Regions from separate parts of the Paraburkholderia kururiensis genome, predicted to be linked through region 1. Evidence: predicted binding sites of a transcription regulator. Region 1 holds the regulator's gene; each other region holds the start of a gene.
What was found. The regulator LexA, encoded in region 1, represses DNA repair genes until DNA is damaged. The targets are predictions, from matches to a motif close to ACTGTATNNNNATACAGT.
Positions count from the first base shown of each region.

Region 2: the regulator LexA is predicted to act here: its motif matches at 5,854-5,871, upstream of U0042_RS14150 (ATP-dependent helicase).
Region 3: the regulator LexA is predicted to act here: its motif matches at 2,471-2,488, upstream of U0042_RS14320 (PA0069 family radical SAM protein).
Region 4: the regulator LexA is predicted to act here: its motif matches at 4,298-4,315, upstream of recA (recombinase RecA).

Region 1 covers NZ_CP139965.1:2,575,615-2,583,232, reverse strand. The annotation lists gene U0042_RS11580 (permease) at 1-43, shown strand, start outside; gene U0042_RS11575 (hypothetical protein) at 193-615, shown strand; gene U0042_RS11570 (ABC transporter permease) at 723-1,550, opposite strand; gene nodI (nodulation factor ABC transporter ATP-binding protein NodI) at 1,578-2,489, opposite strand; gene U0042_RS11560 (universal stress protein) at 2,788-3,258, shown strand; gene U0042_RS11555 (DUF2939 domain-containing protein) at 3,302-3,994, opposite strand; gene U0042_RS11550 (hypothetical protein) at 3,991-4,332, opposite strand; gene lexA (transcriptional repressor LexA) at 4,360-5,010, opposite strand; gene U0042_RS11540 (sulfate ABC transporter substrate-binding protein) at 5,315-6,391, shown strand; gene cysT (sulfate ABC transporter permease subunit CysT) at 6,640-7,554, shown strand; gene cysW (sulfate ABC transporter permease subunit CysW) at 7,551-7,618, shown strand, end outside.
Region 2 covers NZ_CP139965.1:3,180,626-3,188,243, forward strand. The annotation lists gene U0042_RS14125 (CreA family protein) at 1-369, shown strand, start outside; gene U0042_RS14130 (AraC family transcriptional regulator) at 417-1,280, shown strand; gene U0042_RS14135 (AzlC family ABC transporter permease) at 1,430-2,110, shown strand; gene U0042_RS14140 (AzlD domain-containing protein) at 2,107-2,427, shown strand; gene U0042_RS14145 (DUF4088 family protein) at 2,779-3,546, shown strand; gene U0042_RS14150 (ATP-dependent helicase) at 3,608-5,722, opposite strand; gene U0042_RS14155 (RNA-binding S4 domain-containing protein) at 5,999-6,220, shown strand; gene U0042_RS14160 (MATE family efflux transporter) at 6,346-7,618, shown strand, end outside.
Region 3 covers NZ_CP139965.1:3,216,131-3,223,748, reverse strand. The annotation lists gene U0042_RS14335 (acyl-CoA dehydrogenase) at 1-356, shown strand, start outside; gene U0042_RS14330 (D-amino acid dehydrogenase) at 502-1,788, opposite strand; gene U0042_RS14325 (Lrp/AsnC ligand binding domain-containing protein) at 1,930-2,418, shown strand; gene U0042_RS14320 (PA0069 family radical SAM protein) at 2,560-3,699, shown strand; gene U0042_RS14315 (NINE protein) at 3,748-4,212, opposite strand; gene rpsP (30S ribosomal protein S16) at 4,619-4,882, shown strand; gene rimM (ribosome maturation factor RimM) at 5,019-5,762, shown strand; gene trmD (tRNA (guanosine(37)-N1)-methyltransferase TrmD) at 5,789-6,616, shown strand; gene rplS (50S ribosomal protein L19) at 6,710-7,096, shown strand; gene U0042_RS14290 (CoA pyrophosphatase) at 7,246-7,618, shown strand, end outside.
Region 4 covers NZ_CP139965.1:4,802,545-4,810,162, reverse strand. The annotation lists gene sucD (succinate--CoA ligase subunit alpha) at 1-311, opposite strand, end outside; gene sucC (ADP-forming succinate--CoA ligase subunit beta) at 431-1,597, opposite strand; gene U0042_RS21620 (DUF2889 domain-containing protein) at 1,594-2,343, opposite strand; gene recX (recombination regulator RecX) at 2,481-3,107, opposite strand; gene recA (recombinase RecA) at 3,118-4,197, opposite strand; gene U0042_RS21605 (response regulator transcription factor) at 4,460-5,353, shown strand; gene U0042_RS21600 (sensor histidine kinase N-terminal domain-containing protein) at 5,360-6,943, shown strand; gene U0042_RS21595 (MFS transporter) at 7,229-7,618, shown strand, end outside.

The sequences.
Region 1 (7,618 bases):
CGGCATCGCGGCCGGTCTCATTGCCATGGGACTCGGCTTCTAACCGCAGCCGAGGTGCCGGCCACCGGGCCGGTGAAGCGGTGTAGCATGCAACAACGGTGGGGTATGCGGCGCACATGACTGACCGCATGCGCGCCACCCGCCGCGCGCCGTGAGGGCGCGTGGCAGAAGCAAAGGAACCGGGGGCTCAGAATGGCGCAACAGAAAACGAATCCGAAACTCGAACAGGCGCTCACGCGCGGCGATCTGGCAATCCGCCAGGCCAATTCCGCACGCGCGACGGCGGTGCTGCGCGCGCTCGGCAAGATGATCGTGGAGGCGTCGGCGACGATCGGCGTGGAAGCGCACACGTCGGTGCCGGACGGCGACCGCATTTACGATCCCGCGAACGGCCTGTGGCCGCAGCAACTGCTGGTCTCGCTCGACGGTCCCGTCGAGGAAACGGATCCTGAGGAACTGCGCGCGGTGCGTCTGCTTGCCGATACGGCGGCCACCGTGTTCCGCGTGGAATGGCATCGCGCGGATGGGAAGATGGGGCGGCAGGACGGCGGCCCGTTCGCGACGGTCGCGTTCATTACCGACGTCGAGATTCCCTGGAGCGACGACGAGGACTGAGTGTCTTGCTGAAAAGAGAGACGCCGCTATGGTAGCGGCGTCTCTGCTTTAATCGATGGCTCTTGACCGATGACATCATCCGCACGCGGTCACGCCCATCGCATCGTCTAGCGCATCATGCGCCGGCGGAACAGCACCGCCGATATCGCGAACGTCACCACCACGTAAGCCGCGAGCACGCCCACGTGCAGCGCTGCATTCTCTATCGGCCGGCCCAGCATGGCGGGGCGTACCAGCGCGACCGCATGCGCGAGCGGCAGCAGCAGCGTCACCTGCTGCGCCGCGGCGGGCAACTGCGTGATGGGGAAGAACACGCCGGAGAGCAGCAGCATCGGCGTGAGCACCAGCGTCTGATAGAACATGAAGAAGTCGTACGAGGGCGCAAGCGCCGTCACGATCATCGCGAGGCTCGCAAACGCGAGGCCCGCGAGGGCAATGACCGGCAGCGCCAGCAGCATCGACGGAAAGCTCGCGTAGCCGAGCGCCGCGGCCACGATCATGATGGCCGTGCCCGAGAGCAGGGCCTTGCTTGCCGCCCACACGATCTCGCCGAGCACCACGTCGCCGAGCGTGAGCGGCGTGTGCATGATCGCTTCCCACGTGCGCTGCACGTGCATGCGCGAGAAGCTCGAGTACATCGACTCGAAGCTCGCCGACATCATCACGCTCGACCCCACCGTGCCGGCCGCGAGAAATGCGATGTACGAGACGCCGTCCACGTGCCCGACCATCAGCCCGAGCCCGAACCCTAGCCCGAACAGATAGATCATCGGATCGGCCAGATTGCCGAACATCGAGGCCAGCGCGAGCTTCTGCCAGACGAGGTAGTTACGTCGCCAGACGGCGATCCAGTTCGTGGCGTTGGAGGGCAGCGCCGCAATGCGTTCGCGCATGGGAGCGGGCCGGCCGGGGGTATCGTAGGTGCGTGCGTCCATGTCGTGCCGTCGGTTTTTCGTGTTCGTTCAGTCCTGCATCTCGCGCCCCGTGAGGCGCAGGAACACGTCTTCGAGATTGGCCGGCCGGTGCAGATAGCGCAACTGCGGCCGGTGCTTGATCCGATCGAGCGTGGCCTGCGGATCGGTCACGTAGCAAAAGAGCGTCTCGCCGCTGATCTCCGTGCGCGTGGCGAGCGGCGCGAGTTCGTCGCGCAGGGCCGCTGGGTCGGGTCCGTAAATCTCGATCACGTCGCAGCCGATCTCGGACTGGATCAGATCGTTGGGTGCGCCCTCGGCGATCTTGCGGCCTTCCTCGATCACACACAGCCGGTCGCAGAGTCGCTCGGCTTCTTCCATGAAGTGCGTGGTGAGCAGAATCGTCTTGCCGCGTGCGAGCAACGAGCGTAGCCGCTCCCAGATCAGATGACGCGCCTGCGGATCGAGGCCCGTGGTGGGCTCGTCCATGATGAGCACGTCGGGGTCGTTGACGAGCGCCCGTGCGAGCGTGAGCCGCCGGCGCATGCCGCCCGAGAGTTCGTTGACGCGGGCTTCGGCCTTGCTCTCGAGTCGTGCGAATTCGAGCAGCGCAGGCACGAGCGCACGCGTATGCGCCGCCGACTGACCGAAATAGCGGCCGAACACGAGCAGATTCTCACGCACGGTGAAATCGGGATCGAGGTTGTCGAACTGCGGTACGACGCCCACCCGTGCGCGGGCAAAGCGTGCGCGCGAAGGCACGGGTTCTCCGCACAGGCGGATCGTGCCGGCGTCGGGCGAGGAGATGCCGAGCAGCATCTTCAACGTGGTGGTCTTGCCTGCGCCATTGGGGCCGAGTAGCCCGAAGCACTCGCCGGGACGGACATGGAACGACAGGCCGTCGACTACCTTCTTCTCGCCGTAGCGTTTTTCTACCTGTTCGAATTCGATGGCGGCGGACATGGAAACTCGTGTTCGTGTACCAGGAAACCACACCGGTCACGCGATGCACGGCGTGACCCGAATGCGGAGAGGAGGGAGGCAAGGCGGCCTATTCTAGTGCATCGCTGCATTTGCGTTGGGCGCGGGATCTCTGTCGCGGCAAGCATTTGCGCGCTGCGGCATGGTGCTGAAAACGGTTACGGGCGTGCCACAGGGGGCCAGCGCACACCTGGCGTTTTCCAGGCCTTGCAAGCGGAATTGCGGCGCACCATGATGAAAGCACATTCAAACCGCAGGGAAGGCGGATCGGAGAAACCTCATGGCGAGCTACAAGAAAATCCTGCTGTGCTACGACGGCTCGCGCGAAGGCCGCAAGGCGCTGCGCTGCGGCGCCGAACTGGCACTGGACCTGAAAGCGGAAACCCATCTGCTTTCTGTGGTGGACATGCGTTCCAGCATTGCACAGAGCGCGGGCCTGTTGACCGACGTCGCTTGCGGTCGCTTCGAAGAGACCGCGCGGCAGATTCTCCAGGAGGGAGTGGACTGGCTGACCGAGCACGGTGTGAAGGCACAGGGCCATTTCGCGTTTGGACACCCCATCGACGAAATCGCGAATCTGGCCAATGAATTGCAAGCCGACCTCGTCGTCGTGGGGCACCGGTGCCGCACGGGTCTCTCGCGATGGTGGATGGGCGCAGGCAACACCCAACTGCTGGATCGCGTGTCGTGCAGCATCCTGGTCGCGTGTTCGTCTTCGGCCGAGCAGAAGGAGGAGGCCGCAGCGGCCTAGTCACGCGCAGTTCGCGGACGACCGACCGCGCGAGCCGGAGGGCTTATCCGTTGAGGTCCACGGCAGACAGCTTCCATGAGAAGAGGCCGTCGCGGCGCAGGATGGCGGCATACCGCGTATCGCCAACGCCATGCTGATAGGTCACGACGAACTCGTTGAGGCCGCGGTATCCAGCCGTGGTCTGGGGTGGCTGAGGCGGGGCCGTCTGCGCCTCGGGTGGCGTCTGCGGAGTGGCGGGCGCGGTGGGCGTCTGGGTGGTCGGGGGCCCAGAGGGGGCGGAGGATGCAGACGGCGCAGTTGATGCGGTGCCTTCAGCCTCACCGCCCGTCGTTCCTCCGGACGGGCCCACAGGGGGAGGCCGTTCGCCGGGTTGCCCGCGCGGCGGCATGCCATTGAGAATCGCCGCGACACCGTCGGGCGTCGCGTACGCATCCACCAGCGGACCAATCAGCGCGGCACCGATCATCGCGCCGATCACGGCGAACGGATTGCCGTGCTTTTGCGCGTCGATGCGCCGCATCAGCAACTCGGTCACCTGTTGTTTGAGGCTCACGCGCAGGGCCGGATAGTCGACATAGGCGTTGACCGTTTCGGCGTCGCGCGCGTCCGCCGCACGCTTGAGCCGATCGAGCACGATGTAAGGCGACGCGTAGGCGTAACCCAGCACCGCTACCACAAGCAGCACGACGGCCGCGATAGCGAGCCGCCGCGTAGCGTGCTGTCCCGGCCCGTTCACGCGCCCGCGCCCTGTTCGGCGATGCAATGGTCGATCATGCGGCACACCGCCTCGAACGTGCCCACCATGATGAGGCGCGACGGCCCGTGATAGACGCGCACCGGGGCACGGCGAGCCGGCTCGCTGTGCACGCCGGCGTTGAGCGAGACGCGGGCGAACGCCGGTTGTGCCGACGGCAGGGCGGGCAGCGATTGGGTTTCATTGCCGAAGAGCGGTGCTGTCCGGGGGGCCGACACAGTGTCTACGGCGGACGCGACCGGGATGCAGGGCACCAGCGTGCGCAGATGACGAAGGCGGCCGAACTGGCGGAAGGGCAGCAGGCGGGCAAGACGTTCCATGAATCTCTCCAGGCGGCGTTCAGACGTTCAGAATTCGGTCGGGCGGATGAGGCCCACCGCAATGCCTTCCAGTGCGAAATCCGCACTGCCGGCTTCCACAAAGATGTTCTCGTAGTCCGGGTTTTCGGCGATCAGCTCGATGCCGTTCGGCCGGCGCTTCAGGCGCTTCACCGTGACGTCGTCACCCAGCCGCGCCACGATGATCTGGCCGTCTTTCGCCTCGGTGCGCTTTTGCACGGCGAGCAAGTCGCCGTCGAAGATGCCCGCGTCGCGCATGGAAAGACCGCGCACTTTCAACAGATAGTCCGGCTTGCTCGAAAAGAGCGCGGGGTCGCAGGCGTAGTGCTGCGAAATATGTTCCTGCGCGAGGATCGGGCTACCCGCGGCCACGCGTCCGATGAGCGGCAACGAAAGCTGCATGAGGCTGGAGTGCGGCAACGTGAACTGATGCGGCATGTCGTCGATGCCCGGCAGCAGCCGGATGCCGCGCGATGCGCCCGCCGCCAGTTCGATGACCCCTTTGCGCGCCAGCGCCCGCAGGTGCTCCTCCGCCGAGTTGGCCGAACTGAACCCCAGTTCCGCGGCGATCTCGGCGCGCGTGGGCGGAAACCCCGTGCGCTCGATGGCCCGGCGAATCAGATCGAAAACCTGCTGCTGTCGTGCGGTGAGTTTGGTCATGGCGCCACTGTATGGATAGACAGGTGACTGTATTTTTATACAGTGTCCGGCACTTTTCAAGCGTTACTTGAAGTTCGCGGCACGAGCCTGTGCCACAACGCCGCATTGCGCTGCGATGACAGCCGAAAACACGCCGCAGCGCCCCATCCCGCCGTCGTTACCACTTTTCCGTATTAAAAAATGAAGAAGGATTATTTTTAATCATGAAGGGGTCTCATTAGACTGGCTCGCATTACCCGGAGCGTCCGCCAAACCCGCTTTGCGGCACGGCGCCACCGCTACGCGACACAAAAGGAGAAAACCGATGCAAGACCACACGACGGGGTTCGGCAGGACACGCGCCTCCGCACCGGCTGCCACGCGCAAGGCAAAACACTGGATCGCCGCATTCGGTCTCGGCCTTGCCGCGGTGCTGGGCGCGCCGGGGGGCGTCACGACGGCGCACGCCGACACCACGCTCCTCAACGTTTCCTACGACCCCACGCGCGAACTGTACCAGGACGTCAACCAGGCGTTCGCGAAGGAGTGGAAGGCGAAGACCGGGGAGACGGTGACCTTCAAGCAGTCGCACGGCGGGTCGGGCGCACAGGCGCGTTCCGTGATCGACGGGCTTCAGGCCGACGTGGTGACCCTCGCGCTCGCGTACGACATCGACGCCATCGCGAACAAGGGGCTCATCGACAAAGGCTGGCAGAAGCGCCTGCCCGACAACGCCTCGCCGTACACGTCGACCATCGTGTTCCTCGTGCGCAAGGGCAATCCGAAGCACATCAAGGATTGGGACGATCTCGTAAAACCGGGCGTGTCGATCGTCACGCCGAATCCGAAGACCTCGGGCGGCGCGCGCTGGAACTACCTCGCGGCGTGGGCCTACGCGCTGCACCAGCCGGGTGGCAACGAGCAGAAGGCGAAGGACTTCATCGCGAAGCTCTACCGCAACGCCGGCGTGCTCGATTCCGGCGCCCGCGGCGCGACGACGAGCTTCGTGCAGCGTGGCATCGGGGACGTGCTGATCGCCTGGGAAAACGAAGCGTTCCTGTCGCTCAAGGAGTTCGGCCCCGAGAAGTTCGAGATCGTGGTGCCCTCGGTGAGTATCCTGGCCGAGCCGCCCGTGGCGGTAGTGGACAAGGTCGTGGACCGGCACGGCACGCGCAAGGTCGCGGAGGCCTACCTGAACTTCCTCTATAGCGAAGAGGGCCAGGAGATTGCAGCGCGCAACTTCTATCGCCCGCGTTCGACGAAGGTGCCCGCCGAACTCACGCAGAAGTTTCCGAAGCTGAAGCTCTATACCGTGGACGACACCTTCGGCGGCTGGACGAACGCACAGAAGACGCACTTCGCCGATGGCGGCGTATTCGATTCGATCTACCAGCCGCAGTAACGGCGGCTTATCAAGCAGCAAAGCGGAAGCAACACGGCGGGAGCAGCACGGCAGAACGCCGATACGGCATCGAAAGAGCGCCGTGCAATATCACCGCATCACGCGTGTCACGATAAAAGCGACCGGCAGATCGCGGCGACGGGAACGGCAGCACGGCGTGGGCATGACCGGCCGCGCGCGCTGCCGGCCTCGCCGACCGCATGACCGGACGTCGATGTAACCCTGAAGAACCCTGACAGAGCATTGGCATGACGACGTTCACCTTCCGCAAACCGGCGGCGTTGCCCGGTTTTGGCGTGACGCTTGGTATTACGGTGGCGTATCTGAGCCTCGTGGTGCTGATTCCGCTCGCCGCCACGTTTCTCAAGACGGCCACGCTCGATTGGGCGCAGTTCGTGCATGCGGTTACCTCGCCGCGCGTGCTCGCCTCGTACCGGCTCACCTTTTTCGCCGCGCTGGGCGGTGCCGCGATCAACGCCGTGTTCGGCTTCCTCGTGGCGTGGGTGCTCGTGCGCTACACGTTTCCGCTTAAACGCGTCGTCGATGCGGTGGTCGACCTGCCGTTTGCGCTGCCCACGTCGGTGGCCGGCATTTCGCTTGCCGCCATTTACTCGGGCAACGGCTGGATCGGTCAATTTCTCGTACCGCTCGGCATCAAGATCGCGTTCACGCCACTTGGCGTGCTGGTCGCGCTCACGTTCATCGGACTGCCGTTCGTCGTGCGCACCGTGCAGCCGGTGCTCGAAGACTTCGAGCGCGAACAGGAGGAAGCGGCCGCGTGCCTTGGCGCCTCACGCTGGCTCACGTTCCGGCGCGTGGTTTTGCCCGCGGTGCTTCCCGCGCTGTTGACCGGTTTTGCGCTCGCGTTCGCACGCGCGCTCGGCGAGTACGGCTCGGTGATCTTCATTGCGGGCAACGTGCCGATGAAGTCCGAGATCACGTCGCTGCTCATCATCACGAAGCTCGAGCAGTACGACTATGCCGGCGCCACAGCGCTCGCGGTGGTGATGCTCGTGGTGTCGTTCCTCATGCTGCTGCTCATCAATTCGCTGCAGTGGTATCTGCAACGGCGCACGAGTCGCAGCGCCTCGGCGGCGTCGGCGGGGCCGGGCACGATACCGGAGCTGGGCGCCGCGTCGCACGCGACGGGAGGTGCGCAATGAGCGGCAACAGTAGAGCGGCATCCGCCGCGAACGGAGGGCACGGCGCCGTGGCCGCGCGTCGTCC
Region 2 (7,618 bases), 610 kb from region 1:
GGCTCCGACCGCGTCGTGGTCGAGGCCTATGACGATCCGCTCGTCAACGGCGTCACCTGCTATGTGTCCCGGGCGCGCACGGGCGGCATCAAGGGCACGCTGGGCGTGGCCGAAGACCCGACGGAGGCGTCCATCGCATGTCGTCAGGTGGGGCCCATCCACTTCGCGGGCACGCTCAAGCAGCAGTCCGACGTATTCACCGAACGCATGTCGTTCATCTTCAAGACGCTGCACGTGGTGCGTGTCGTGGATGCGAAGCGCAACGCGCTTGTCTATCTCACCTACAGTGACCGCGTGGTGAGCGGCAGCGCGAAGAACAGCGTGAGCGCCGTACCTGTGCCTGCGGAAACGCCGATTCCGTTGAAGTAGGCCAGCCGCACACGACTGAGGACTGAAGAGCCCGCAAACCCGAAGCCATGACCGTCACCCGCTTCCGCGATTCCGCGCATTACTGGCGCACGCCGCTGTTGCCCGGTGCGGACCTGCTCACCGCCGAATATCACGATCACGAGTTCACGCCGCACTGGCACGACGCCTACACGATTCCCGTGATCGAGGAAGGCGCGGAGCGCTATCGCTACCGCGCCACGCACTACGTGGCCGAAGCGGGCAGCGTGCCGGTGATCAATCCCGGCGAGGTGCATACGGGTTCGCGCGCCGTGGACGAAGGCTGGCGCTACCGCGTCATGTACGTGCCGATCGAGTACATGCACCACCTCGCGCACGACATCGCGAGCTGCACTCAGCCGCTGCCCTGGTTCGACGCCGACGTGATCCGCGACCCGGACCTGGCGCGTCGTCTCTCACGCGCGCATCAATTGCTCGAAGCCGGCGCCGCCGGATTACCGGCCACGGCGGGAACACCGCAAGCGGACCCGCTTGCCGCCGAATCGGCATTGCTCGACGCGCTCTCCACGCTGCTCGTTCGCTACGGTCGCACGCAACCCGAACGCGTGTTCCGCCCGGCAGGCGATCCGCGTGTGGCAACGATGAAAGAGCGTCTCGCCAGCAATCTCGCCACGCCGCTTCTGCTCGCCGACCTGGCGGCGGCGGTCAGCCTCTCGCCGTTTCACGCGGCCCGTCTTTTCGCCGAGGCCACGGGGTTGCCGCCGCACGCCTGGCGCAACCAGATCCGCCTGCAACGTTCGCTTGCGCCCCTGCGTGCGGGCCGGCCCGTGGCCGAAGTCGCGGCGGCGAGCGGCTTCGTCGATCAAAGCCATTTCACACGCCATTTCCGCCGCATGTTCGGCGTGCCGCCGGGGCGCTGGCAGGCGGCATAAGCGCCGCGGGCGAACAATCGTCCTCACCCCGCAAGAACGTACAAGCCATCTTCTCGCGCCCTCCGTTAAGCTCGCGGCAAAAGGAGGAGAGAGTGACCCGTTCCATTCGTTTCAAAGACTTCACGGCGGGCGCGCGCGACACGATTCCGATGATGGTGGGCGCCGCTCCGTTCGGCGTCATCTTCGGTACGCTCGTCACGTCGGGACCGCTTCACGTGTGGCAAGGACAGCTAATGTCCCTCGCGGTATTCGCCGGCTCGGCGCAGTTCATCGCGCTCGGCCTGATTGCGGGCAGCGCGAGCTTCCCGGTCGTGCTCGGCACCACGTTCGTGGTGAATCTGCGGCATCTGCTGTACAGCGCGACGCTCGCGCCCTATGTGGCGCATCTGCCGCTGCGCTGGCGGCTCGTGCTCGCCGGCCTGCTCACCGACGAGGTGTTCGCCGTGGCCTGGGCCCACTATCGTCGGCAGCCGCAAGGGCGGTTCGACGCCATCGGCCCCTGGTACTTCTTCGGCTCCGGGCTCGCCATGTACGTGAACTGGCAGTTGTGGACGGCGGCCGGGCTGCTGTTCGGCGCGGCGTTCCCGGGTCTGCAGTCGCTCGGGCTCGACTTCGCGATGGTCGCGACCTTCATCGCCATCGTCGTGCCACAGCTCGTCGCCGTCCGCTACTTCGCGGCGGCCATCACCGCCGGCACGCTGGCGCTGCTCTGGCAGGCCTGGCCCTACAAGCTCGGGCTGCTGGGCGCCGTGCTCGCGGGCGTCGCGGTGGGCGTCGCGCTGTCGCTGCCGGGCGCCTCGCGCGGACGCGCCGTGGAGGCAAACCGATGAACTACGCGCTCCTCATCCTCGGCATGGCGCTCATCACCTGGGCGATCCGCGCGGCCGTCTTCGTACTGGGCGACCGCGTCGTCTTTCCGCCGCTCGTGCGCACGGCGCTCGGCTTCGTGCCCGTCACCGTGCTCACAGCGCTCATCGTTCCCATGGCGATCGCGCCGCACGGCAGTCCGGAACTGACGTGGCGCAATCCGCAGCTCGTCGGGGCGCTCGCGGCCGTTGCGGCGAGTGCGCTGACGCGCCGGCCGCTGCTCACTATCGCCGTCGGTCTCGCCGTGTTCTTTGTCTGGCAGGGCATCGTGCTGCGTTAGCGCCACCGGGCATTTCCCTCCGACGCAAGCCCCCGGCGCCACGCCCGGGGCCCGGCGTTTCCTGCGCTGCGTCATGGCTTGCTCAAGTTTCGTCCTCGCGGGCCGTTAAACAGATCGAAGTCCGCCGATCGAAGTCCGCTTTTTCGCGCCGGCTCCGGCCGTGGTGCCCGCAGGCCTTGCGGCGCGAATGCACCCGGATCGCGCCTGAATCGCACGCGGCGCGTCGTCCGTTCACAGAGCCGTCATGAACGCGAAGACGCCAGCAACCCGCGCGAAGGACGCACCGCCGGCACACAGCAGATACGCCACGGCGCCACCGACAGGGGCGGACCGGGAAAACGGGATAACCACATGGGCCAGATCACCCTTACGCTGAAGGAAGAAACCCTTGCGTCGCTACGCAAGGATTTCGACGCGTTCCTGCGCGTGTCGCTCAAGCTCGACCCGCAGTTCGCGACGCCTTCGTTCGAGGACTTCCTGCGCGCGAAGCTGCTCGACAACATGGTGCCGCTCACCGAGCACGCGGTGCAGCGCATGCTCCAGGGCGGGCAGTACGCGTGGGCCAAGCGCACCCTCGACAAGGAATTTCCGGACGTCGTCGCCATCCTGATGCGCCAGGCCGCCGAGTACGGCTTTGGTTTCGCCGCCCGCTCCGAATGGACGCCCGACGAACTCGCCCGGCACTGCCGCGACTGGGCCACGGCGATCGTCAACGAAGCCCAGGCCGCGCCGAACCTGATCGATCCGCTCTCGGCGCAGATCAAATCGGCCGTGCAGGACATCCAGACGCTCGAAGAAGTGATGCAGACGCCGGCGTGGCGGCTCGCGGAATCGCTGCGCCAGCGCATCTACGAGGCGAAGATCGCCTGCGAAACGAGCGTGGGCAGCGCATCGCGCGAAAAGCTGGGCGAGTTGCGCGGGCTGCTGCGCCTCGGCATTTCGCACGGCTCGTTCCAGAAGCAGGAAGCGCAGCAGATCATGGAGTACCTGCGCCTGCTCAAGCCCGAGATCTTCGTCGAAGAACCCTACGACGTGTTCGCCCGTCTCGCCGCGTGGCTGCGCAACGTCTTCACACCGCCCGTACGCAACCAGCAACAACAGCAGCGTCAATCGCGCTGAGGGCGGTTCGCCTACCGCTTCGGCTTCAGCTTCAGTGCGATATTCCGCGCGGTAGCCTCGCTCAGTCCCACATCTTCCTGAGCTTCGCCGCAATCTCCACCTTGGCGTGAGCCGCCGCAGCCAGCCCCGCCGCCGTCGGCGCGGCAACGACCGGCGCGGGCGGCCACGCGCGCGCCTCGAACAGCGGCAGCAGCGGCGCCGGAATGAAGCGCGTGCGCGAGGCCCAGACGTGCCGGTCGCCCGATTGCGTCTGGTTGTGCACGTAGAACCGCTGCGGCACCACGATGTGCAGGTCTTCCTTCGCGCGCGTCATCGCCACGTAGAGCAGGCGGCGCTCCTCGTCGATCTCTTCGTCGCTGCCCGTGCCGAGGTCGGACGGAATGCAGCCGTCCACGCCGTTGAGCACGAACACGTTGCGCCACTCCTGGCCCTTCGCCGAATGGATCGTGGAAAGAATCAGGTAGTCCTCGTCGAGCAGCGGCACGCCGGACTCGCCGCTCGTGGCATCGGGCGGATCGAGCGTGAGTTCCGTGAGAAAGCGTTCGCGCGACGGGTACGTGCCCGCGATGCTCTCCATCTGCAGCACGTCCGCGTGGCGCATGGCGGCGTCTTCGTGATTGCGTTCCAGATGCGGTTCGTACCAGCGGCGGATCAGCTCGAACTCGGCGGGCCACGCGCTCGCGCGCGAGCAGACCGTCGACATCATCGCGACGAACGCGGCCCAGTCTTGCGCGGCCCGCGGCGGCGGCGCGAACGCCGCGAGAGCCTCGGCCGTATGCCAGGTGCCCTGGCAGGCCGCGACCTGGTCGAGCAGCCGCGCCGCCGTGGCCGGTCCGACGCCGGGCAGCAACTGCACCACGCGAAAGCCGGCCACGCGGTCGAGCGGATTTTCCGCCCAGCGCAGCACGGCAAGCACGTCTTTCACATGCACCGAGTCGAGAAAACGCAGGCCGCCGAACTTGACGAACGGAATGTTGCGACGTGCCAGTTCGACCTCGAGCGCCGCGCTGTGGTGCGCCGCGCGAAACAGCACGGCCTGCGACTTCAGTTTCATGCCCGCCTCGCGCGCCTCCAGCACCTGCTCGACGACATAGCGTGCCTGCGTGGCTTCGTCGCCCACAGTGACGAGCCGCGGACGCTGCGCGCTTGCGCGCTCGGTCCAGAGCTGCTTCGCGAAGCGCTCTTTGGCGAGCCCGATCACCGCATTCGACGCCTCGAGAATGGGCGCCGTGGAGCGATAGTTGCGCTCGAGCATGACCTGCCGCGCGGGCGGATCGAACTGCGCGGGGAAGTCGAGGATGTTGCGCACCGTGGCGCCGCGAAACGAATAGATGGCCTGGGCGTCGTCGCCCACTACGGTGAGGCCGCGCCCGTCGGGCTTGAGCGCGAGCAGGATCGACGCCTGCAGGCGGTTCGTGTCCTGATACTCGTCCACGAGCACGTGATCGAAGCGCGCGGAGAGTTCCGCGGCGAGCGCGGGCTCGGCGGCCATGTGCGACCAGTAGAGCAGCAGGTCGTCGTAGTCGAGAACGTTCTGCGCCTGCTTCGCCTCGACGTAGCGGGCAAAGAGTGCGCGCAGGTCCGCCTCCCATTCGCAGCACCACGGAAACGCGCGGGCGAGCACGTCGGCGAGAGACGCGCCGGTATTCACGACGCGCGAATAGATCGAGAGACAGGTGGACTTCGACGGGAACCGCCGTTCCTTCGCCGAAAACCCGAGTTCGTGACGCACGAGGTTGACGAGGTCCGCGGAGTCTTCGCGGTCGCTGATCGTGAAGCCCGGCGCGAGGCCGATGCGCTCGGCGTACTCGCGCAGAAGCCGCGCGCCCACGCCGTGAAACGTGCCGGCCCACATGAGCCCGTGCGCGAGTGCCGCTGCTGCGCCCGGCACGCCGGCGGCGATGCGCGTGACGCGGCGGGTCATTTCGTCGGCGGCGCGGCGCGAGAAGGTGAGCAGCAGAATGCGATGCGGGTCCGCGCCGTTCACGACGAGATGCGCCACGCGATGCGCAAGCGTATTGGTCTTGCCGGAGCCCGCGCCGGCGATCACCACGAGCGGCGCGGGCGCGCCAGGCTCGCCGACGCCGTGCTCGACGGCCGCACGCTGGGCGTCGTTGAGCTTCGCGAGCCAGGCGGAGACTTTCGACGCGACTTCCGGCGCAACGGCCGACGCCATTCCGGCCGCCGGGCTTGCGCCGCCAAGGGCAGCAACGTCCTCGACGAGGGCAGACGAATCGCGAACAGAAGCGGAAACCGGGGGGGAAACGGAAGGCACGGCGTAAGCAGAACGGGACGATGGCGACGCACACTGTATATCCATACACCCTCGCGAGACAAGCGCGCCGAACCCTCGCCCGCCCGCGCACCCGCGAACTGCGCGCAATCCGTTCGACGCGGCGGCGCCCGCGGGCTTATGATGCGAGCCCTTGAATCCGATCTCCTCGCGTGCGCCATGCCCAATCTCGATTTCCCGCTCACCGGCGACTACGTCGAACTCCACAACCTGCTGAAGATCACCGGCCTCGCCGACAGCGGCGGCGCGGCCAAGCAGCTCGTGGCGGCAGGTGAAGTGAAGGTGGACGGCCAGGTGGAGCTGCGCAAGACGTGCAAGATCCGCGCGGGGCAGGTCGTGCTGTTCGGCGACACGCGCATCGCCGTGCGCGAAGCCGATTGAAAGAAACTGCACCAGAAACGGGCCTTTTCATCGACAGCCGGCCGTTCCCGCAATAAGCTGTTCGTCCCGAAAGAAATCAGAAGAAACGCGGCGCGCCGACACGCTCGCGCCGTCTTTCCCTTCCCATGACCCAGCAATCGAGCTTCTCGCGCGCGGGCACGAGGCCGCCCACGCTTTCCCGTCACGCCGCCGACACCGCCCGCCTCGCCGCCCCGCTCGCCATCGCGCAGCTCGCCCAGATGGCGATGAGCGTGACCGACACGGTGCTGCTCGGCTCCCTCGGCGCCGATGCGCTCGCCGCCGGCGGCCTCGGCGCCGCGCTGTACTTCGTCGTCGTGACCCTGCTGCAAGGCGTGCTCACCTCCGTGAGCGTGACCGTGGCCAACGCGCGCGGCGCGCGCAACGAGCATCACGTGCCGCATATCTACTGGACCGGCTTCGTGCTGTCGCTCCTGCTCACCGTACCGGCGTTCGTGCTGCTCTCGTTCGCCACGCCGATCCTGCTTGCGTTCGGCGAACCGCCGCTGCTCGCGCGCAACGTGGGCGAGTACTGCGCCGTGTTGCGCTGGGCCGCACCGGCGAGCCTCGCGGGCATCGGGCTGCTGCGCTCGTTTCTGCCGGCCATCGGCGCGGCGCGGCGGCTGCTCGGTGTCTCGATTGCGAGCGTCTTCGTCAATGCGTTTCTCAACTACGGACTCATCCACGGCGCGTACGGACTGCCCCGGCTCGGCTTTCTCGGCTCGGCTGCGGCCACCACGCTCACCGTCTGGCTCTCCGCGCTCGTGCTCGCGGCGCTGCTCCATTTGCGGCCGCGCTACCGGCACTTCGTCGCCGCACGGCGTCCCACCGTGCCGCTGATGGGCGAGCTGTTCGGCATCGGCTGGCCGGTGGCGATCACGTACGGGGTCGAATCGACGCTCTTTCTCGCAACCGGGCTCATGGCGGGCGTGCTCGGCGAAGCACAGCTCGCGGCGCACCAGATCGCGCTCAACGTGGCGTCCGTGTCGTTCATGGTGCCGCTCGCGATCGGCCAGGCGGCCAATGTGCGCGTCGGCTTCTGGGAAGGCGCGGGGCAGCCGCTCGCTGCGCGCCATGCGGGCTTCGTCGCGCTCGCGCTCGGCGTCGCGTTCATGTCGCTCTCGGGGCTCGTGCTGATCGTCGCGCCGCACTGGATCGTCGGGCTCTACCTCAAGCTCGACGACCCAGCCAACGCGAGCACGGTCACACTCGCCGCGTCGCTGCTCGGCGTGGCGGCGATCTTCCAGATCGTCGACGGCATGCAGACGGTCGCCTCGGGCTGCCTGCGCGGCCTCAAGGACACGCGCATACCCATGATCGCGGCGGCGTTCGGCTACTGGGGCATCGGCTTTCCGACCGGCTACACGCTCGCGTTTCACT
Region 3 (7,618 bases), 640 kb from region 1:
ATGAGGGCGCCGCGTTCGACGCCATGCGCACGCAGCTGGCGCAAGGTCAGCGTGCGTTGCAGTCGGTGGTCGAGTACGTCGTGGGCAACGCGAAGGGCGATCCGAACGCGGTGTTCGCGGGAAGCGTGCCGTATCTGAAGCTCGCCGGCATCGTGCTGGGCGGCTGGCAGATGGCGCGCGCCATGCTGATCGCAGCCGGCAAGCATGCCGAGGACCCGGCGTTCTACGAGGCGAAGATCGCCACGGCGCAGTTCTTTGCGCAGCACGTGCTGCCTCAGGCGGGGGCGCTCGAGGTGTCGATCGTCACCGCGAAGGGTGGCGAAGGCGTGTTCGCGCTTGCGGAAGATCAGTTCTGATGCCCGCGAGCCGGTGAACCGGGTGCCCTGCGATGAGCGGGGCGCCTTACCGGTGAAACGCCATCCATAAAGCAGAAGGCGCCCGACATAGGCGCCTTCTTTTTTGCTTGCGCGTACTTATCGCGCGAGGCTCGCGCGAGGCCGATCAGGCGTATGCGGGGCGTCCCGTGCCGCTCGTTTCGCCGAGGTAGCGATGAACCGAGAGATCGTCGGCACGAATGGCGGGTTGCTTGCCCGACATCAGGTCGGCGAGCAATTGGCCCGAGCCGCACGACATCGTCCAGCCCAGCGTGCCGTGTCCCGTGTTGAGGAACAGATTCGGCATGGGCGTGCGGCCTACCACCGGCGTGCCGTCCGGCGTCATGGGGCGCAGACCGGTCCAGAAGGTGGCGTTCGAGGTGTCGCCGCCGCCCGGGAACAGGTCGTTCACGCACATTTCGAGCGTCTCGCGGCGCGCATCGCGCAGGCGCTTGTCGAAACCGACGATCTCGGCCATGCCGCCCACGCGGATGCGGTCGTCGAAGCGCGTGATGGCGATCTTGTACGTTTCGTCGAGCACCGTTGAAACCGGCGCGGCGTTGGCATCGACGATCGGTGCCGTGATCGAGTAACCCTTGAGCGGATACACGGGAATTTTCACGATGCCCGAGAGCAGCTTCGTCGAGTACGAGCCGAGAGCGACCACGAAGGCGTCGGCACGCACGAGTTCGCTGCCGCACTGCACGCCGGCAACGCGTCCACCGGCAACGGCGAGGCCGTCGATCGCCGTGTTGTAGCGGAAGCGCACGCCCAGTTCCCCGGCAAGCGCGGCCAGACGCGTGGTGAACAGCTGGCAGTCGCCGGTTTCGTCGCCCGGCAGGCGCAGGCCGCCCGTGAGCTTGTGCGACACGGCGGCGAGCGCCGGCTCGGCGCGCGACAGCTCTTCAGGCGTGAGCAACTCGTAGGGCACGTTCGCGTCTTTCAGCACGGTGATGTCCTTCGCGGCGCCCTCGAGTTGCTGCTGCGTGCGGAACACCTGAAGCGTGCCGCCCTGGCGGCCTTCGTACTGGATGCCCGTTTCGGCGCGCAGCGCCTGCAGGCAATCGCGGCTGTATTCGGCAAGGCGAACCATGCGGCCTTTGTTGACGGCGTAGCGCCCGGCCGTGCAGTTCTGCAGCATCTGCCACATCCATTGCAACTGGAAGCGCGTGCCGTCGAGGCGGATGGCGAGCGGCGCATGCTTCTGGAACATCCACTTCACGGCCTTGAGCGGCACGCCGGGAGCGGCCCAGGGCGAGGCATAACCCGGCGAGATCTGGCCTGCGTTCGCGAAACTCGTGTCGAGCGCGGGGCCGCTTTCGCGGTCGATCACCGTGACCTCGTGACCGGCGCGCGCCAGATAATAGGCGCTCGTCACGCCGACGACGCCACTGCCCAGAACGACGATTCGCATAGCTGCTCCATCCAGAAAAGGGAAACCGATGCGCAGGCCGGAAAAACTTGAAATATGGCGTGCATCCAGTATTTGCGGCTATGCTATTGCGGTTCATGTAGGTTTTGTTATTGTATTTTTTCAGTTTTTAGTAGAAAAACCATGCGCACGCAACGTCAACCCGTCCGGACTCTCGATCGCATCGACCATCGCATCCTGAAACTGCTCCAGCAGGACGGACGGATGGCGATGAAAGACCTCGCCGAGCAGATCGGTCTCTCGGTCACGCCGTGCACGGAGCGGGTGAAGCGCATGGAACGCGACGGCGTCATCACGGGCTACTACGCGCGCGTGAATCCCGAGATGCTGGGCGCGGCGCTGCTCGTGTTCGTGGAGATCACGCTGGACCACAAAAGCGGCAACATGTTCGAGCAGTTTCGCCGCGAGGTGCAGAAGATTCCGGAGGTGCTGGAGTGCCACCTCGTCTCAGGTGATTTCGACTACCTCATCAAGGCGCGTATCGGTGAGATGGCGGACTACCGCAAGCTGCTCGGTGACATCCTGTTGCAGCTGCCCGGCGCGGTTCAGTCGAAGAGTTATGTGGTAATGGAAGAGATCAAGGAAACGCTGACGATCGCTGTGGGCGATTGATCGACCGGCCCGGCGAAGCGACACGAAGGACGGCTCGACAAACGGCCGAAGTACTGTATATTTGTACAGTACTTCGGCCGCCTCGTATGGCGCGGCCGCTTTTCGTTTATTCCGGTTTGTCCGGGTTTGTCGTGTGCCGCCGTGAACGATTCCGATGCTGAATATTCCGAGTACCCGGTAGCTCCGCCCGTCCCGCACAAGGGGCGGGGCGCTGTAACCAACCTGCAGGGCCGCTACGAAGTCGACCAGCGCGAGGCGTTCGACGACGGCTGGACGCACCCCGACTGTGCGGACGGCGACGCGCCGCCTCTGCTGCGGACCCAGGTGTTCGAGGAGCACGCAAAGAGCATCCTGACGCGAAACCAGTCGCCGGACATTCCGTTCAGCATTTCCCTGAATCCGTATCGCGGGTGCGAGCACGGCTGCATCTACTGTTTCGCGCGGCCCACGCACGCGTATCTCGGCCTGTCGCCTGGGCTCGATTTCGAAAGCCGCATCTATGCGAAGGTCAACGCGCCGGAATTGCTTGCGCGTGAGATTTCGAAGAAGTCCTATGTGCCCGAGCCGATCGCGCTCGGCGTGAACACCGACGCCTGGCAGCCGGTGGAGCGCGACCTGCGGCTCACGCGTCGCGTGATCGAGGTGCTGCACGACCGCCACCATCCGTTCGCCGCCATTACGAAGTCCTCGTTGATCGAGCGCGATCTGGACTTGCTGGCGCCCATGGCGGACCGTGGCCAGGTGATGGCCGCGATCACCATCACCACGCTCGATGCAGGTATTGCGCGCACGCTGGAGCCTCGCGCGGCCTCGCCTGCGAGGCGCCTGCGCACCATTCGTACGCTCACGCAGGCGGGTGTGCCGGTGGGCGTCAGCATCGCGCCGGTGATCCCGTTTGTGACCGAGCCCGATATGGAGCACATCCTGGAAGCGTGTGCCGAGGCTGGCGCGACGAGCGCGAGCTACATCGTGCTGCGGCTGCCCTGGGAGGTCGCGCCGCTGTTCAAGGACTGGCTGGCGGCGCATTTTCCGGACCGCGCCGATCGCGTGATGAGCCGTGTGCGCGACATGCGCGGCGGCAAAGACTACGATTCCTCGTTCGGACGCCGCATGAAGGGCGAGGGGCCGTGGGCCGATCTGCTGCGGCAGCGCTTCGAGAAGGCCGTGCGGCGGCTCGGTCTCAACGAGCGGCGGCGCGGCATTCTGGACATCTCGCAATTCCGCCGCGAACCGGTCGTGTTGCGGCGCGCGGCCGACGACCCGCAACTCGACCTGTTCTAGCGCTGCCGCCTGGTCGTGTGTTGTCGTCTCTGCTCGTCGGTGGTCCGCTTACTGTGAGATCGACTTCGCAGCTTCGACCTGCGACTCGAAATAGGTCTGGAACGAGAGCGCAAGCCCCGTCATCAGCAGGAAGGCGCCGATCAGCAACGAAAAGATGACGACGAAGATCACCGCCCAACCTGAGCGGCTGTGGCGGCCGGCGTGCGGGTTGAACTGGGCGTCCCACTTCTCGTCGGGGCGCAGTCCGTAGACGATGGCGGCGAGAAACGCGGCCAGCAGCGACACCGCGCCCGGCAGCGCAAGCGACCATCCGAGCGCAGACTCGCGCTGCGTGGCGGCGAGCAGCAAAAAGCCGGGAATGCCGATCACCGTGCCCAGCAGATGCGCCCATCCCCACACGTCGCGCGGGCCGTACAGATAGAAGCGATGTGCCCCGATGCTGCCGAAGAAGAAGGCGAGAGCGGCAGTGAGCGTCTTGGAGCGAAAGCGCGATGAATTCGAAGCGGTGGGCATGGGAACGTGTGATTGTTGGGAGCGCTGCCTGCCGGGCCCGCAGGCCTGCGTCACGCTGCTCGGGATTCCGAGCCGAGGCGAATTCTACGCCGAGCGGAGGGTGCCAGACGTAGGAGGCGGTCGAAGAATCCGTCTCGCCGGGACAGAGGGCATGCAGGGGTTGCGGCGCGCCGGAACGAGGCAGTCAGCGATGGCCATGGCCGCGGCATAGGGACCGGCATGTGGGGCCACAGAAGGCCGCGGGCAAAGGCCGTAAGAGCGGCGAGCCGGCTCGCGCGGCCGGGCGTGTCTTGCCGTCAGAGTCCGATTTGCATGATTCCCCGTTAAGTGTTTGTTATGGCGTTGGTTTCAGGCTATAATCGCCGGTTTCAGTGGTCCCGAACCCCCGGTTTTCAAGGATTCAAGTATGGTCATCATCCGTCTGGCTCGCGGCGGCTCGAAGAAGCGCCCGTTCTACAACATCGTTGCAACCGATTCGCGTAACCGTCGCGACGGCCGCTTCATCGAACGCGTCGGCTTCTACAATCCGGTCGCGACGAAGGGCGAAGCGCTGCGCGTCGCGCACGATCGCGTGACGTACTGGCAAGGCGTGGGTGCCCAGCTGTCGCCCGCCGTCGAGCGTCTCGTGAAGCAGGCGCAGAAGGCGCAGGCAGCGGCTCCGGCTGCGTAATTCCCTTGCGTGAGCTTGCCCGGTTCCGTGAGGTCCGCGCTTGTGGCTGTGCATTCCCGGTTGCGGCGCGCAAATGCTGCGACGCGCGGCCGGTCGAGTGTGCTCCGGCAATTGAAACTGGCTGCGAGGTTCGCTGATGTCCGCACGTGATTCCGAGCAATCGGGGCGCGCTGGACCAGCGGAGCGCAGCCAGCGTCGTGTTCAGCCGTCCGGTTCCGGCGAGCCTGCGGCACCGTTCGGTGCATTCGTGCGCAAGCCCGGCCGCGCCCGCGAAGCAACGCGTGGCGAGTCGCAAGTCGCAGCAGAGGCGCCGGGCATGCGGCTCGAGTCGAAACAAAGCTGGCCGTCCGACGCGGTAGAAGTGGGCGCGATCGTCGATGCGTATGGCTTGAAAGGCTGGGTCAAAGTGGCGGCGCACGCGCAGGCCGGTCGCGGCGGCGACGCGTTGCTCGCCGCGAAGCGCTGGTGGCTCGAAAAGGGCAGCGAGCGCAAGTCGGCGGCGGTCGTGCTGGCAAAAACGCACGGCGACGCCGTGGTGGCGCAACTGGGCGGCACGGCCGATCGAGATGCGGCCCTCGCGTTGCGTGGCCACCGCGTGTATGTGAGCCGCCACGAGTTTCCCGCGCTCGAAGCCGACGAGTTTTACTGGGTCGATCTTCTCGGTCTTGAAGTCGTCAACGAAGGTGGCGAAGTGCTCGGCAAGGTGGCTAGCATGATCGATAACGGCGCCCATTCGGTGCTGCAGGTCGAATATCCCACCACCGGGAAGGACGGCAAGCCGGTAACCGGCGAGCGGCTGATTCCGTTCGTCGGTGTCTATGTGAAATCGGTGGATCAGGCGGCGAAGCGGATTGTCGTCGACTGGCAAGCCGACTATTGAACAAGATTCGCTGAACGGAGAGAGCGATGCAGTTCGATGTCGTGACGCTCTTTCCCGAGATGTTCCGTGCGCTGACCGACTGGGGCATCACCAGTCGCGCCGCGAAACAGCAGCGTTACGTATTGCGTACGTGGAATCCGCGTGATTTCACAACCGACAACTACCGCACCATCGACGACCGTCCCTATGGGGGCGGCCCCGGCATGGTGATGTTGGCGAAGCCGCTCGAAGACGCCATTGGTGCGGCGAAGGCGGCTCAGGCGCAGCAGGGCATCACCGGTGCGAAGGTCGTGTTGATGTCGCCGCAAGGCGCGCCGCTCACGCACGAACGCGTGATGCAGTTCGCGCAGCAGCCCGGGCTCGTATTGTTGTGCGGCCGGTATGAAGCCATCGACCAGCGCCTTGTCGACCGTTGTGTCGACGAAGAAGTGAGCCTCGGCGACTTCGTGTTGTCCGGCGGCGAGCTTCCGGCCATGGCGCTGATGGATGCCGTCGTGCGACAACTGCCGGGTGTGCTCAACGATGCACAGTCCGCGGTGCAGGACAGCTTCGTGGACGGACTGCTGGATTGTCCGCATTACACGCGGCCGGAGGAATACGACGGCATGCGCGTGCCGGATGTGCTGCTTGGCGGGCATCATGCGGAAATCGAGCAATGGCGTCGCCGTGAAGCGCTACGCAACACGCTCTACAAACGGCCCGATCTGATCGAGAAGGCCAGGAAGAACAAGATGTTGAGCCGTGCCGACGAGGCATGGCTCGCAAGTCTCGCGAAGGAAGCGCGGAAGGCATCGTCTTCTGCGCCCGCTGGCGAGGCGAAAGGCGGCGCTGCTCCATGCGTGGACGGTGCCTGATGTGAACCCATCCTCTATCGGGGCCGTGGTGCCGGAATGCAGTCCAAGCCGGTACAGGCACGAACGCCGACAAGATGGCTTAAGGAGTCAGTGATGAACCTCATCGGAAAACTCGAGCAGGAAGAAATCGAGCGCGTGCTCGCAGGCAAGACCATTCCCGAATTCGCCCCCGGCGACACGGTGGTGGTGAACGTGAACGTCGTTGAAGGCAACCGCAAGCGCGTTCAGGCATACGAAGGCGTCGTGATCGCGAAGCGTAATCGCGGTCTGAACTCGTCGTTCATCGTGCGCAAGATCTCGTCGGGTGAAGGCGTCGAACGTACGTTCCAGACGTACTCGCCGCTGCTTGCCAGCATCGTCGTGAAGCGCCGCGGCGATGTGCGTCGTGCGAAGCTGTACTACCTGCGCGAGCGTTCGGGCAAGGCTGCCCGGATCAAGGAAAAGCTGGTGTCGAAAGACCGCGCAGCTGCCGCAGAGTAAAAGCTGTAAGAAAAAGCACCCTCCCAGGGTGCTTTTTTGTTTGCCAGGTCAGAATAGCGATATACGCAGATGTCAGCGCGACATCTGCGATGTCCGCTATCCGGCGCAGCGCGCTACCACGCACGCCGGTGCCCGCTCCGGGAGACCCGTTGATCCGTCCTGTATTCGAGCCTGAAAACCTGCCGGTCGAGTCGACTGGCACGGACCTGCCGCCTGTGCCGTCTGTCCGTTTGACGCCAGACGGCCTGCGCGCGCGCTTCGAGCAACGTCTGTTGTGGTCCCCTGAGCCCTTCGAGCCGCGCCTCACCGAAGACGTCGACCCGCGCGACGCCGCGGTGCTCGTGCCGCTCGTGGTGCGAGAAGAGGGCCTGACGGTGCTGCTCACCCAACGCGCCGATCACCTCAACGACCACGCCGGCCAGATCAGTTTTCCGGGCGGCCGTCGCGAACCCGAAGACGCGGATGCCATTGCCACCGCGCTGCGCGAAGCAAACGAGGAAGTGGGCCTGGATTCCCGGCGCG
Region 4 (7,618 bases), 2.2 Mb from region 1:
GGAATGCCTTCCGTGATGCAGATCGCGAGATCGAGGTCGGCCTCGACGGCTTCCCAGATCGCAGCGGCAGCGCCTGCGGGCGGCACGTAGATGACCGAGACGGTCGCGCCCGTTTCGGCCTTCGCTTCCTTCACGCTCGCGTAGATGGGAATGCCTTCGAAGTCTTCGCCAGCCTTCTTCGGGTTCACGCCAGCAACAAACGCCTCGCGGCCGTTTGCGTATTCACGGCACGCACGGGTGTGGAACTGACCGGTTTTGCCGGTAATGCCCTGCGTGATGACCTTGGTGTCCTTGTTGATCAGAATCGACATGTATTGACCTCTGTTCGTTTGGCGTCGCGCCATGCGCCCAGTCCGGCTTGCCTGCGCCTTGCGGCGGGCGGGCCGGCTGGCGCGCGTCGCGCCGCCATGCGTGTTCGGTGAAGCGCCCTTTACTTGCCCTCGGCCGCCGCGACGACCTTCTGCGCAGCCTCTTCCATGCTGTCCGCCGAGATGATCGGCAGGCCGGAATCGGCCAGCATCTTCTTGCCGAGGTCCTCGTTGGTGCCCTTCATGCGCACGACGAGCGGCACTTGCAGGTGAACAGCCTTGGACGCAGCGATCACGCCTTCGGCGATCACGTCGCAACGCATGATGCCGCCGAAGATGTTGACGAGGATGGCCTTCAGGCCCGGGTTCTTCAGCATCAGCTTGAAGGCTTCCGTGACCTTCTCGGTCGTGGCGCCGCCGCCGACGTCGAGGAAGTTGGCGGGCTCGCCGCCGAACAGCTTGATGGTGTCCATCGTGGCCATCGCAAGGCCTGCGCCGTTCACGAGACAGCCGATGTTGCCGTCGAGCGAAATGTAGGCGAGGTCGAACTTCGACGCTTCCACTTCAGCCGGGTCTTCCTCGTCCAGATCGCGATACGCCACGATCTCCGGATGACGGAAGAGCGCGTTCGAGTCGAAGTTGAACTTCGCGTCGAGCGCGATGACCTTGCCGTCGCCGGTGAGGATCAGGGGGTTGATTTCGGCGAGCGATGCGTCCGTTTCCCAGAAGCCCTTGTAGAGGCCCTGAAGGATGGCGCGTGCCTGGGGAACGGAAGCGTCGGGGATGCCGATCTGCTTCGCGAGGCCGTCGGCTTCGGCATCGGTCAGGCCCGTGGAGGGTTCCACTGCAACCTTGTGGATGGCTTCCGGCGTCTTGGCGGCCACTTCTTCGATATCCATGCCGCCTTCGCTCGAGGCCATCACGACGACCTTCTGCGACACGCGGTCGATCACGATACCGACGTACAGTTCCTTCTTGATGTCCGCGCCTTCTTCGATCAGCAGGCGGTTCACCTTCTGGCCTTCCGGACCGGTCTGGTGCGTCACGAGCTGCATGCCGAGAATCTGGTTCGCGTACTCGCGCACCTGATCCAGCGACTTCGCGACCTTCACGCCACCGCCCTTGCCGCGACCGCCCGCGTGGATCTGCGCCTTGACGACCCAGACCGGGCCGCCCAGCTCTTCAGCGGCCTTGACCGCGTCGTCCACCGAGAAGACCGGCTTGCCGCGCGGTACCGCGACTCCGAATTTCCGCAGGATTTCCTTACCCTGGTACTCGTGAATCTTCATGCGTGATTCCCTTCAGTCTGAGAGTTGGATTGAACTTCGTTTCCGCTTTTCTTGTTCAGGCACGACGCGCCGCCGGCGCTGCCGCCACGGTCCGTCTGCCCGCCGGTTTCAATGGAGTCCGCCGCACGGACGGTGTCGCGCGGCGCATGCCCATACCAGCGCGGATAGAACTGTCGAACCGCCTCGCCGTCGAACCGTAGCGCGTGACAACGTCCGAGCTGAAAAGGCGGGTTGTTTTCGGTGCGCCCGCCATTGCCTGCGTTGCGAGCGGACTCGCGACTGCTGCTTCCCTGCTCCGGTGCGCTGTCACCGGTATGCCAGACGTCGCCGGCGAACGCCTGAATGGCGGCGGTGGGCAGCACGGCGCATAGCTCGGTGAGGTGCGTGCAGCCAGCCGTGCCGGCCAACAACTGGGCGGCATCGCGACGAAAGTTACGGAGGAGATTGAGCCCGATGAGGGCGCGGTAGGCGGGATTGGCGGCCTCGCATTGACCGGGATAGGGCACCCAGTCGGACGACGCGATGGCGTCGACGACATTGAGCTCCCGATCGATCGTGATGCGAAGCCAGAGTTCATGAATTGGCAGACCGTTGCGACGGACACCCGACGCAAGGGCCACATCGCGCGGCTTCTGGTCGGTCAGGCATGCCTCGATATCCCATAAACCGTCTTCGCGCTCGTAGGCTTCTGCCCGAATCGTGCGCGTATGGCGCAAATTGCGGGCGGCAGGCGGGGGAAGCGGCATGCGGAAAGGCGAGGCTGTGTTGGGAAACCCCACGATTTTAGCATAGCGGGTATTTCCCACTTGGGGAAACCCCGTGGAGGTATCGCACCGCATTTGGGACGCCGGCCTATGCGCGATCGGGAATTCGAGCGGCCGGTTCAAGCCTCGGGCCAGTCGTCTTCGATACCCTTCAGGATTTTCGCGATGGTGGCGTGAGAGAAGCCGCGTGCTACCAGAAAGCGCGCCTGACGTGCGCGCTCGGCGGGTGTTTCGGGAAGCTGGCCGTACTTTCTGCGCCATACGGACTGCGCGCGCGCCAGTTCGGTTTCGCGAAGTTGGGCGCTCACCTGTTCGATAAGCGTGTCGCCCACCGCGTGCCGTTTCAGTTCGCCGACAATGCGGCCTGCGCCAAGCCGCGATGCCCGCCGATGAACGAGACTCTCGGCGAAGCGTGAATCCGAAAGCCAGCCTTCCCGCTCGAGCGATGCCAGCAGGGCGTCCAGTTCGCCGACATCGTCGACGAACGGCATCAGCTTGCGGGAAAGCTCTGAACGGCTGTACTCGCGGCGAGAAAGGTAGGCCAGCGCGCGGGCCTTCGGCGAACGGCCGGGACGTTGCTGGTCGCCAGCGGATGGGTTTGAACCCGTGGATGCACGTCGCGCGCGTTCCGAGGAACGACTGAACGTCGGCGCTTCGGCAGCGTCGTCGTCACCTGGATGCGCAGGGTCCGGGTCCTGCGGATCAAGCCGCGCAGGCGGCACTGGCGCGGACGGACCCTTGCGCATCACGTGATGATCACTCCTCTTCGCCTGCGACTTCGACGTCGTCCGACTGGACCGCATCAGCCGGCATCGCAGTCACGCCGAGGGATTCGCGAATACGGTTTTCGATCTCCCGGGCGATGTCCGGATTCTCGCGCAAGAATTCACGCGCGTTGTCCTTGCCCTGGCCAATGCGTTCGCCGTTATAGCTGTACCACGCACCCGCCTTGTCGACGATCTTGGCCTGCACGCCGAGATCAATGATCTCGCCCTGGCGCGAAATGCCTTCGCCGTACAGGATGTCGAACACCGCTTCGCGGAACGGCGGCGACACCTTGTTCTTGACGACCTTCACGCGCGTTTCGTTGCCGATCACCTCGTCGTTCTTCTTGATCGAACCGATACGGCGAATGTCCAGACGCACCGACGAATAGAACTTCAGTGCATTGCCGCCCGTGGTGGTTTCCGGGTTGCCGAACATCACGCCGATCTTCATGCGAATCTGGTTAATGAAGATCACGAGGCAGTTCGTCCGCTTGATCGTGCCGGTGAGCTTGCGCAGGGCCTGTGACATCAGACGCGCCTGCAGACCAGGCAGCGAGTCGCCCATTTCGCCTTCGATTTCGGCCTTCGGCACGAGCGCCGCGACCGAGTCGATCACGATCATGTCGATCGAGCCCGAGCGCACCAGCGCGTCCGCAATTTCCAGTGCCTGTTCGCCGGTATCGGGCTGCGAGATCAGCAGTTCCGGCACGTTGACGCCCAGCTTGCTTGCGTACTGAACGTCGAGCGCGTGTTCTGCGTCGATGAACGCCGCCGTGCCGCCCAGCTTCTGCATTTCGGCGATCACCTGGAGCGTGAGCGTGGTTTTACCCGACGACTCAGGACCGTAGATTTCGACCACGCGACCGCGCGGCAGGCCGCCAACGCCGAGAGCGATGTCGAGGCCCAGCGAGCCGGTAGACACCACCTGGATATTTTCCACTACCTCGCCGTCGCCGAGCCGCATGATCGACCCTTTGCCGAACTGCTTTTCGATCTGCGCGAGCGCAGCAGCGAGCGCCTTGCTCTTTTCAGCAGTCAGTCCAGCCGAGCCTTTCTTGCTTTCTTCCATGAATCGTCCTTTGCTATGATGAACGGCGTCTGAGGCAGATGTGCAAGTCGCTGCACGACACGTTGGTACGCGCAGCCGCGATTGCACATGAATCGCAGACACTGTATAAAAAAACAGTGGTTTTAGCAAGCCCCGGCAAACCGGATTCCCGAGTTCGAGCTTCGTACCGGAGCCGATACTTGCCGCCGCCACAACACTTTTGGAGACCGCGCTGAGCGCCGCGCGACAACACGGCGCCGGCCCATGCAACGCTGGGCGCATCATGCGAATTCTCATTGCCGAAGACGACAGCATACTCGCGGACGGTCTGGTCCGATCACTCCGCCAATCGGGCTATGCCGTCGACCACGTCAAGAACGGCGTGGAAGCGGATACTGCCCTGTCGATGCAGACTTTCGACCTCCTGATACTCGATCTCGGCCTGCCGCGCATGCCCGGGCTCGAGGTGCTGCGCCGCCTGCGCGCGCGCAATTCGAACCTGCCGGTGCTGATCCTCACGGCTGCGGACAGCGTAGATGAACGCGTCAAGGGGCTCGACCTCGGCGCCGACGACTACATGGCCAAGCCCTTCGCGCTCAACGAACTCGAAGCCCGCGTGCGCGCGCTCACGCGCCGCGGCGCCGGCGGCGGCCCTACGGTGGTGCGGCACGGCGCGCTATCGTTCGACCAGGTCGGGCGTATCGCGTGTATCAACGACCAGGTGCTCGACTTGTCCGCGCGCGAGCTCGGCGTACTCGAAGTGCTGCTGCAGCGGATTGGCCGGCTGGTGTCGAAGGAACAGCTCGTCGATCATCTGTGCGAGTGGGGCGAGGAAGTCAGCAACAACGCAATCGAGGTGTACGTGCACCGACTGCGCAAGAAGCTGGAACCGGGCGGCGTGCGCATCGCCACGGTGCGCGGACTCGGCTACTGCCTGGAAAAAGCGGCGCAGGCGCCTGTGCCGGCATCGGCCGCGACGTCGGGCGCAGCTTCGCCCGCGTCGCTCGGCGCGCCGGCCGCCAACGATCCATCGGCATCGTCGAAGTCGGTAAAAGGGCCGGCCGTGAGCGTCGAGGCGGCCGCGGAGGCATCGGGGACAAACGGGCTCGGCGCGTCCGCTACCTCGCCCTCCGCTGCCGTCGCGCCGGCAATGCCGGCCACCCATCCGTACAAGTAAGACAGCATGACCGCGCCTCTCGATGTCCGGCGCGCCACCGGTTCGCCCCCGCCATCGCCGCCCGCCGCTCCCGTACCACTAGACGACGAAACCCGCGACGCGCGCTACGAGAACCCCTTCGCGCCGCCCGACGAAACCGAGAGCGCCGCCCAGGCGCGCCCACGTTCGCTGTTCGGCGAGATTCTCGACTGGATGCTGGCGCCGCTCCTTCTTCTGTGGCCCATGAGCATTGCGGTCACCTACCTCGTGGCGAAATCGATCGCCAACGGGCCGTTCGACCGCGCGCTCGAAACCGATGCCTACGTGCTCGCGCGGCAGATCCATCCCGTGAACGGCGTGGCCGAACTGACGCTGCCCGAGTCCACGCGGGACTTCCTGCGCGCAGACAACATCGACAGCGTGTTCTTCCAGGTGCTCGGCACGCGCGGCGAGCTGGTGGCGGGCGACCGCGACATGCCCCTGCCGCACGAGGACGACCGCCCGCAACCCGGCATCGTCGAGTTTCGCGACGACATGCTGCGCGGCAACGATATCCGCGTGGCCTACACGACCGTCGAGTTTCCTCAGACGCCCGGCGCGCAGCCGGTACTCCTGCAGGTTGCCGAAACGCTGGACAAGCGCCGTCAACTGGCCAACGACATCATCAAGGGCGTGATCCTGCCGCAGTTCGTGATCCTGCCGCTCGCCATCGTGCTCGTCTGGTTCGGCCTCTCGCGCGGCCTCGCGCCGCTGCATGCGCTGCAGACGAATATCCGCGCGCGTCGTCCGGACGACCTCTCGCCGCTCGAAGCGCGTCGCGCGCCGCCGGAAATCGAGCCGCTCGTCACGTCGTTCAACGACCTGCTCACGCGGCTCGAGCAAAACATGGAGTTGCAAAAGCGCTTCATCGCCGACGCCGCGCATCAGATGAAGACGCCGCTTGCCGGCCTGCGCACCCAGGCCGAACTCGCGTTGCGTCAGGAAGCGCCCGCCGAAGTTCATCGTTCGCTCCAGCAGATCGCGACGAGTTCCGAGCACGCGGCACGGCTCGTCACCCAGCTGCTGGCGCTCGCCCGCGCCGAGAACCGCCTGTCCGGGCAAATTTTCAGCGCGGTGGACGTGGGCGAAGTGGCGCGCCACGCCGTGCGCGACTGGGTGCAGGCGGCTCTCGTGAAACAGATGGACCTCGGCTACGAAGGGCCGGACAGCGCCGACCCGAAGATCGAGGTGGAAGGCCATCCCGTGATGCTGCGCGAAATGCTGTCGAACCTCATCGACAACGCAATGCGCTATACGCCCCCCGGCGGCCGCATCACCGTGCGGGTGCGCCCGGATGCGGCGGCGGGCGTCGTGCATCTGGAAGTCGAGGACACGGGGCTCGGCATTCCGCCCGCCGAACGCGAACGCGTAACGGAGCGCTTTTACCGGATTCTCGGCCGCGAGGGCGACGGCAGCGGGCTTGGCCTCGCCATCGTCAAGGAAATCGCCACGATGCACGGCGGCACGCTGGCAATGGAAGATAACGTCTACCAGGAAACGCCCCGCATGGCGGGCACGCTCGTGCGCGTTACGCTGCGTATGCGGGGAGCGGCACAGACGAACGGCCTCTAAGGGTCGGACAAGGGACCGTAAGGAGCGTTTTTCAGGTACGAGGACTTTCCCTTACGAGCGGTTTTCGTACGCAGAAACAGCGCCACGAAATCGATGATGTACGGGACATTTGGCCGCGCATTTCCGCAATTCAGCGAATAAAGACGCGACTTCACTCCACACAAACCCGCTTCGAAAGACCCCGTTACGCGTCAGTAGCCAGTAAGTTTCCGTTCCAATAATCAAACGCAGGTGCGCCTGTCCGGGCGCGCCTCACGAATATCAATATCAGAACGGAGACGACTTATGGCAACCATAGGCGGGCAGCTATCGCACGCACCCATGACAGGCGCCGAAAAGCGGGTGATTTTCGCCTCGTCGCTGGGCACGGTTTTCGAGTGGTACGACTTTTACCTCGCCGGATCGCTGGCGGCTTTCATCAGCAAGAGCTTCTTTTCCGGCGTCAATCCCACCGCCGGCTTCATCTTCACCCTGCTGGGCTTTGCCGCGGGCTTCGCCGTTCGACCGTTCGGCGCCATCGTCTTCGGACGCCTGGGTGACCTGGTCGGCCGCAAATATACGTTCCTCGTCACCATCGTGATCATGGGTCTGTCGACGTTCGTGGTCGGCTTCCTGCCCGGTTACGCGTCCATAGGCATTGCGTCGCCCGTTATTTTCATCGCGATGCGGCTTGCG